One region of the Hymenobacter aerilatus genome, then DNA from elsewhere that is predicted to be linked to it. Evidence: riboswitches for the same ligand, from Rfam matches in the RefSeq annotation. Region 1 holds a riboswitch; the other holds the start of a gene.
The links. Region 1 has a riboswitch for cobalamin ahead of metE (5-methyltetrahydropteroyltriglutamate--homocysteine S-methyltransferase). Riboswitches for the same ligand answer to the same signal wherever they lie in the genome.

Region 1 (4,385 bases):
GCAAGTAAGTGCGGAGAAGCCTGTAGGAAAGCTAATTTCAACTTCAGGTCGTTCCACGGGAGACACAGCCAGCCCATCTATTCCTACAGTCGCGGTGGTGCCAAAGGTACCTGTGTTCGTATTGCCTACGGTTGTGGTCTGCGTAAAACCATCAAGCGTGACATTCGCTACGGTAATGTTGGGTAAAGCAGATGCAAGCGTGATTAAGGCCCGCTGGCTTGCAAAAGAACCCGTAAGCGCGCTGCTGGGAATATTGAAGGCAATAGTGTGCGGCCCAGCACCGGCGGCATTCACATCGGTAATAGCTTGCCGTAATGAGCCGGTGCCCGCATCGGCAGTGTTCGTAACAGTGAAAGTAGCCGCTTGGCTGATACTAGTGAAACCTATGATAAGGTAACTAGTCAGTAAGAAATGTTTCATAACGCTGGCAGGTAAAACAGTGCCAGAGTCCTTACAAACTTATTGCCTTACTTTATGAAGATTGGGTCTACAAAGCCTGATGTTTGAAAAGTGAATGAACATATAAGTTAAAGCCATTCCATCGGTATACTAAGTTGAAAACGAGCTGTTACGGATCGATAGGAAGGATTTTGTTTAACCATAGTTCTCTAAAAATAAGAAAGTACCTAATCGAGCGAAGCTCCTCCTAAACAGATCGTAAGCAGGAGCTTCGTTCGATTAGGCACTTCTGCTTTACGGATTGGTGCTCCACAGCCCGGCTTCCTTCACAAACACCCGGCGGTTCAGCTTGAGTTGGGCAATGATGAACTCGGCCAGATCTTCCGGCTGCATCACTTTCTCGGGGTTGCCATCCGTAAGCTTTAGCTCCTGCGCCAGCGGGGTAGCCACGGTGCTAGGTGTGAGGGCCGACACGCGAATGTTGTGCTTGCGCACCTCCTGCATCAGCGACTCGGTGAGGCCCAGCACGGCAAACTTGGAGGCCGAGTAGGCACTGGTGCCTGCCGCCCCGCGCTGTCCGGCCGTGGAAGAAATATTGATAATGTCGCCGGTCTGGCGCTCAATCATGCCGGGTAGTACAGCGCGAGTGGCATAGTACACGCCCATGAGGTTCACCCGGATAATGTTTTCCCAGGCGTCGGGTTCCTGCTCCAGAAACTTGCCGAACGCGGCTGTGCCAGCGTTGTTGAGCAGAATATCAATGGCCCCGAGTTGCTGCTGTATCTGCGCTACGGCAGCTTCCACGGCGCCTCGGTCAGCTACATCAGCCGTTGCAATGGCAGCTTTCACGCCTAGCTTTTCCAGTTCGGCGGCTACGTTGCGCAAGTCGTTTTCGGAGCGGGCCAGCAAGCCCACGTGCACGCCTTCGTGTGCCAGAGCCACGGCTACGGCGCGGCCAATGCCTTTGCCGGCACCCGTTACAAGGGCGACTTTTCCGGTCAGATTTTCCATATAAGTAAAGGGGATTAAAGAGGTTGGTGAGCCCTACCCCAGGTTCCCTGTGAGGTAGGGGTAAGGGGTAGGACTACTAGCAACCAACTAGCCTGCGAGTTGTTGCGCCGGAAATTTCGCGTATCATTGCCCTTAGTTCTTTGCAATATCAATTGCCGTAGAGGGGTTTTCGGGTAATACCGGAATTAATAAGGAACCGTGTGTGAATCACGGGCTGTCGCGCAACTGTAAGTACCCAAACAAGTTACGATCCGTAGCACGTCCATTGTTCTGCCAGGCAGAATGAGAAGGATGATCGTAATGGTACAAGCCAGGAGACTTGCCTTTCTACGCCTTGACGTATGCTTCCGCGCTCTGAAGCAGTAGTCTGGTCAATTGCATACTGCTGTCTTCTTAAGAGTCTCCGCGAGGTGGAGGCTGGCGCGTGCGTATGCACGCCGGACGGTAGGGTGCAGGGTAGGCCATACACTGTGTTGGGCGCGTAACGTACTCGTTGCGAGAACAATAAATCCATTTATTGTTCCCTTCACCCTAAGCACTATGCTTACGCACAACCTCGGCTACCCGCGCATTGGTAGCCAACGCGAACTGAAAAAGGCCAGTGAGAAATACTGGTCGGGCCAGCTGACGCTGTCCGAATTGCAGGCCGCCGCCCGCCACATTGCCCAACACAACTGGCAGTTGCAGCAGGAAGCCGGCCTCGATCTGATTCCCTGCAACGACTTCAGCTACTACGATCAGGTGCTGGATACCAGCTTGATGGTAGGGGCCATTCCCAGGCGCTACACGCCCGTGCTCAGTGAAAATCCGCAGAACACCGCGGTGGATCTATACTTTGCCATGGCCCGTGGCTACCAGCGCAATGGCCTCGACATCACGGCGATGGAGATGACGAAGTGGTTCGACACCAACTACCACTACCTCGTGCCCGAGTTCACGGCCGACCAGGAGTTTCGGCTGTTTTCGGAGCACATTTTCGATCAGTTCATTCACGCACGCAACACGCTCAGCACCACGCCCAAGCCGGTGCTGCTGGGGCCGGTTTCCTACCTGCTGTTGGGGAAGGAAAAGGAAGAGGGCTTCCACCGGATTGAGTTGCTGAAGCGGTTGCTGCCCGTGTACGTGGAGGTGCTAACCAAGCTGCATCAGTACGGTGCCACCTGGGTGCAGCTCGACGAGCCCTACCTAGCTCTTGATCTAACATCTGCTGAAAAAGACGCCTACCTGTTTGCCTACGCCAAACTGGCGCGCAGCTGCCCCGGGCTCAAATTACTTGTAGCCACTTACTTCGAAGGCCTGCGCGACAATGCCGAGCTGGCCGTGAGCCTACCCATCAGCGCCCTGCACCTAGACCTGGTGCGGGCGCCAGAGCAGTTGGATGCTGTGCTGCCGCTGGTGCCGCAGTGGCTAAGCCTGTCGCTGGGCGTGGTAGATGGCCGCAATATTTGGAAGAACGACTACCAGGCGTCGTTGGCGCTGCTTGAAAAAGCAGTAGCAGCGCTGGGCACCGAGCGGGTGCTGCTGGCGCCCAGCTGCTCGTTGCTCCACAGCCCCTGCGACCTGGACCTGGAAACCAACGACGCGACGCTGACGCCGGAAATTAAGAACTGGCTGGCCTTTGCGAAGCAGAAGCTGCGCGAAGTAGAAGAATTGCGTCAGATTGCAGACCATAGTGCTCAGGACCTGCTACGCCAAAACCAACAGGCGCTGGATAGCCGCCGCAAGTCGGAGCGTATCCACCGTACCCATATCAAGGAGCGTACCGCCGCCGTTACGGAGGCAGATGCGCGCCGCCGGAGCCCGTTTGCGGTGCGGCAGGCCCGGCAGCAGGAGCACCTGCAACTGCCGTTGTTCCCCACGACTACCATCGGCTCCTTCCCGCAGACCGAGGACATCCGGCAGTTGCGTGCCCGCTTCAAGAAAGGAGAACTGAGCAGCGAGCAGTACGATGAAGCCTTGCAGAACGCTACCATCGACGTGATTCGCTGGCAGGAAGAGGTAGGGCTGGATGTGCTGGTGCACGGTGAGTTTGAGCGCAACGATATGGTGGAGTACTTTGGCGAGCTGCTCGACGGCTTTGCTTTCACCAAAAACGGCTGGGTGCAGAGCTACGGCTCGCGCTGCGTGAAACCGCCTGTTCTGTACGGCGACATTCACCGCCCGCAGGACATGACTGTGGCCTGGAGCACCTTCGCGCAGGCCCAGACCCAGCAATATGTAAAAGGTATGCTGACGGGACCGGTAACCATTTTGCAATGGTCGTTTGTGCGCGACGACCAGCCAAGGGCCACTACCGCCTTGCAGATTGCGCTGGCCATTCGCGAAGAAGTGCTTGCACTGGAAAAAGCTGGTATTCAGCTGATTCAAATTGACGAGCCTGCCATTCGGGAAGGGCTGCCCCTACGCCGCTCCGACTGGCCTACCTACCTGGCCTGGGCCGTACAGGCGTTTCGGGTAGCCGCTGCCGGCGTGCGCGACGAAACCCAGATTCACACGCACATGTGCTATTCGGAGTTCAACGAAATACTTCCTGCCATTGCCGAGCTGGACGCCGACGTGATTACCATGGAAACCTCCCGCTCGCAGATGGAGTTGCTGGCCGCCTTCGCCGATTTTCAATATCCCAATCAGATTGGGCCGGGCGTGTACGACATCCATTCGCCCCGCGTGCCCAGCACCACTGAGATGGTAGCGTTGCTGGAAAAAGCGCAAACGCTTCTACCAGCCGAAAATCTATGGGTAAACCCCGACTGCGGCCTGAAAACTCGCAAATGGCCCGAAACCGAAGCCGCCCTGCGCAACATGGTGCAAGCCGCCTACCATGTGCGCGCCAGGGTAGGGAAGTAGTGAAAGGGGATGTTTGTGAGAGATTGAGAAGGTGAAAGGGTGAGTTTTGATGTTCTGTCATCCTGAGCAGCGCGAAGGACCTTATGCCCGCAGAACGAGTCGTTGGTACGCTTGTCGTTCACGTGTGA
Region 2 (4,385 bases), 1.3 Mb from region 1:
CGCAGACCTGCCCTGGCCTGTGCAGTACGAGCGCGCCAAGCGGCCGAAGCGAACAAGCAAGTAGGACTTACCTATTGAAACGCGAGCTTTTATTACAACCCTGGCTACTACGGTGGCCAGGGTTTTGTTTGCTAAAGCCAGAAGAACTGCTGATTTTTCCCAAAATAAAAAAGCTAGTACCAGATTGATTCATCCTAGTATAGCTAGTATTTTTATAGCTGTATTTTTATAAATCTTATCTGTGATTCTGCGCACTATTCTTGATTTTGTTTTGCAATATGACGAGGTAGCAAGCGTATTGCGAGTAGAGTGGGTCAGTGGCCGCAACGTACAACAGCTCCGCCGCAGCGCCGGGCAGTTGCTTTTACTGCTCCAGCAACTGGCTGTGCGGCGCTTGGTAATTGACATGAACAGCGTACCCGACCTGTCGGTAGATGATGAAATATGGCTGGGTACGCACTGGATGCCCGGTTTGGTAGCCCTACCCCTAGAGCGCCTGGTGCTGGTGTTGGATAGTGGGCAAACCCACAACCAGTTGGCCATAAACGCGCTGCACGACCTAGCACAGCCGGCCATCCGCTTCGATGCGCAATATTTTTCCGATACAGATTCGGCGATGCACTGGATCAGCGACGACTCGCCCCACCTACTGCCCCTACTAGCAGAGTGGAACGCCCGCCACGACACGCCGCCAGCGCCGGTCGGTTAGTGTGTGTGCTACTCCTGGTTGATGCGCGAGGTGTGCCGGGTATCGGCCATGCGCAGGTAGGTGATGAGGGAAATGATGGCGCAGGCCGTCACGTACCAATAGAACCACGCCTCCACGTTGTATTCCTTGGCCAGCAGCGCCACATACTCGGCCGTTCCCCCGAACAGAGCCACAGTGAGGGCGTAAGGCAGCCCTACCCCCAAAGCCCGAATTTCGGTTGGGAACAGCTCGGCTTTCACGACGGCGTTGATGGCCGTGTAGCCGCTCATATTGAGCATGGCGATGACCAGCAGCACAAACGCTTCCCAACTGCTGCTAGCGCGGCCCAAGGCTGTCATGAGGGGCACAGTACCCAGGGTGGCGCCTACCCCAAACGCCAGCAGCACCGGTCGCCGCCCTACCCTATCCGACAGTGCCCCCACTACGGGTTGTAGCACCATGGCCACCGCCAGCGCCCCAAACGACACCAGCGTGGCCTGGTCTTTTGTGAAGCCTGCGGTATTTACCAGAAACTTCTGGGTATAGGTGGTGAAGGTGTAGAATACAATGGTGCCGCCCAGCGTGAGGCCTACCACCGTGAGCACCTCGCGAGGGTAGCGCAGCAGCACGCGCAGCTTGCTTTCTTCTTTCTCCGGCGCCGATCCAGCGGGTTGATCTTTCTTTACGAACGCGTCTGTTTCTTCCATGTGCCGCCGCAGAAATAGCGCCACCACGGCCGCTGCTGCACCTATCACAAACGGGATGCGCCAACCCCAGGCGTGCAACTGCTCCGAAGTCAGCAGCGCTTGTAAAGCCAGTTGTACCAATAGCGCCACCAGCTGCCCTGCTATCAGGGTCACGTATTGAAAGCTGGAAAAGAAGCCCCGATTCTTTCGGTCGGCTATTTCGCTGAGGTAGGTGGCCGAGGTGCCGTACTCGCCGCCCACGCTCAGCCCCTGTAGCAGCCGCGCTACCACCAGCAGTACGGGCGCGAACACGCCAATGGTAGCATAACCGGGCGTGAGGGCAATGAGCAGGGAGCCGGTGCACATCAGCACCACCGACAGCAGCAGAGCCGCTTTCCGGCCCTGGCGGTCGGCGTAGAGGCCCAGCAGCCACCCGCCTAGCGGCCGCATCAGAAAGCCTACCGCAAAAATGGCCGCCGAGTTGAGCAGCTGCGCCGTTTGGTTGCCTTTGGGGAAGAAAGCCGGCGCGAAGTACAGCGCAAACGCCGAGTAGATGTACCAGTCGTACCATTCTACCAGATTGCCAATGGAGCCGCTGAAGATGGATTTCACCCGCGAGGCCATCGTGCGGGTAGGAGCTGTTGTCATGCCGCAAGGTACGCGGCGTAAAGCGGCTTTCGGTATTCCCGCGCCAGCATCTACCTTTGCCGGCAGTTGTTCTTTGCCTGTTTTCCAACAGACGACGGAAGGTGGCCGCCCCGCGGGTGCGGCCCGAAAAAGGGAATCGGGTGCAACTCCCGAACAGACGCGCTACTGTGAGTGCCACCACGGTGTCCCCGCTTGCTACCCATTGCCTGCCTACACGGCCGGGTGAGAAGGGTCGGGCGACACGGCACGAAGTCAGGAAACCTGCCTACCGCCGACTGACAAGTAGGTAGCCCCCGCGCCTGGGGCCATTGTCGGGTATGGAGGAAGCACACGAGCCGTCCGGAGCGCCCCGCGCCACCGGCCAGGAGTCGTACGCTTTTTCCTACCCTGCATCGGCTCGGTTGTGGGTTGGCTTCCTTCGAAAAGCCGTCGAAGAGCGTTTCACCCTTTCACTGACTTGTGATGACCCTCGAAGAGAAAATTACCCGTGCCGAGACGCGCATTTTCAAAGCCGTATTCCCCAACACCACCAACCACTACGACACGCTCTTTGGCGGTACTACCCTGCACATGATGGACGAGGTAGCCTTTATCACGGCTACCCGCTTTTCGCGCCTGAAAATGGTGACGGTATCTTCTGAGCGGGTCGATTTCACTCACCCCATTCCCGGCGGCACGCTGGTGGAGCTGATTGGCCGCGTAGAGCACGTAGGCAACACCAGCCTGAAAGTGCGCGTGGACCTGTTTGTGGAGCAGATGTACTCCGAGGAGCGCGAAAAAGCCGTTTCAGGCGTCTTCACGTTCGTAGCCATCGACGAAAATAAGCGCCCCATCCGCATCCTGGATCAGCCGGTGGAGGCAGTAGGATAACAGGACTTTTACTGATAGAACGTCATTCCGAGCTTGTCGAGGAATCTCGCGTGCTCCCGCTAATTCCTGACGATTGAAATTACCGTGGCACACGAGATTCCTCAACAAGCTCGGAATGACATTCTAATGGTTATTTTCTGCCAGAAAAAGCTGCTCCTCTGTATCTTTGTGGTCCTTTTCCTACTCCGGTTTAAAGGGTAACTACCTTTCACCCATGTTGTTTACCACTGCTTCCCCCCAGGAAGTCGAGTTGCTGCTCTCGCCTGAGCATGCCTACGACGAATTTACGCGCTACGAAGCCCTCTTGGCAGCCGCCGGCCTACGCCCCGGCCAGGCCGATTTTGTGCACCTGCGCAAACGCAGCATTGATGCCCGCGGCCGGCAGCCATTGGTGCGCCTGCGCGCCGACATCTACCGCACGGCGCCCCCGGCCGAGCTGTTTGGCCCGTGGTTTCAGTTTCCCAACGTGAGCCGTGCCCGCCGTACGGTCTTGATTGTGGGAGCGGGTCCGGCCGGGCTGTTTGCGGCGTTGCGGGCCATTGAACTCGGTATCAAGCCTATTGTGGTGGAGCGGGGCAAGGACGTGCGCACCCGCCGCCGCGACTTAGCGGCCCTCAACAAACAGCAGCTCGTCAACCCCGACAGCAACTATTGCTTCGGCGAGGGCGGCGCGGGCACCTACTCCGATGGTAAGCTCTACACCCGCTCTACCAAGCGCGGCGACGTACAACGCATCCTGCGCCTACTGGTGCAGCACGGCGCTACCCCCGATATTCTGATAGATGCTCACCCACACATCGGCACCAACAAGCTGCCGGCCGTGGTGGCCGCCCTGCGAGACTCGGTGCGCGCAGCCGGTGGTGAGGTACGGTTTGACACACGGGTAGACGATTTGGTGCTAACTGAGAACCACCTCCGTGGCGTGGTCACGGCCCAGGGCGAGGAACTGCTGGCCGATGCCGTCATCTTAGCCACCGGCCACTCCGCCCGCGACATCTACGAGCTGCTGCACCGCCGCGGCGTGCTCATCGAGGCTAAGCCCTTTGCGCTGGGTGTGCGCGTGGAGCACCAGCAGCAGCTCATCGACCGGGCCCAGTACCGCCTCCCCGACCGCGGCCTGCTGCCGGCCGCTTCCTATGCGCTGGTGCACCAAACCCAGGGCCAGGGCGGGCAGCGGGGCGTGTTTTCGTTTTGCATGTGCCCTGGCGGCTTTATTGTGCCGGCAGCCACCGCGCCCGGCGAGGTGGTGGTCAATGGCATGTCGCCCAGCCGCCGCGACTCGGAGTTTGCCAATTCTGGCATTGTAACGGCCGTGGAGTTGGAAGATATGGACGTGCGCCAGCACGGCGCCTTGGCCGGTCTGCACCTACAACAGCAGATTGAACAGCGCGCTTGCCAGCTAGCTGGCAACACGCAGGTAGCCCCGGCTCAGCGGCTAGGCGACTTCCTGAAAGGCAAGGTTTCGGCTGACTTGCTGGAAACGTCCTACCAGC

Region 2: linked by a shared signal. The riboswitch ahead of MUN82_RS07070 (acyl-CoA thioesterase) and the one ahead of metE (5-methyltetrahydropteroyltriglutamate--homocysteine S-methyltransferase) in region 1 are both predicted to bind cobalamin.

The regions. Positions count from the first base shown of each region.
Region 1 covers NZ_CP095053.1:420,051-424,435, forward strand. Annotated here, with positions in the region: gene MUN82_RS01720 (T9SS type A sorting domain-containing protein) at 1-420, opposite strand, end outside; gene MUN82_RS01725 (3-ketoacyl-ACP reductase) at 694-1,410, opposite strand; cobalamin riboswitch at 1,557-1,751, shown strand; gene metE (5-methyltetrahydropteroyltriglutamate--homocysteine S-methyltransferase) at 1,951-4,257, shown strand.
Region 2 covers NZ_CP095053.1:1,679,429-1,683,813, reverse strand. Annotated here, with positions in the region: gene MUN82_RS07085 (NADH:flavin oxidoreductase/NADH oxidase) at 1-64, shown strand, start outside; gene MUN82_RS07080 (hypothetical protein) at 242-709, shown strand; gene MUN82_RS07075 (MFS transporter) at 718-1,998, opposite strand; cobalamin riboswitch at 2,105-2,305, shown strand; gene MUN82_RS07070 (acyl-CoA thioesterase) at 2,485-2,892, shown strand; gene MUN82_RS07065 (NAD(P)/FAD-dependent oxidoreductase) at 3,107-4,385, shown strand, end outside.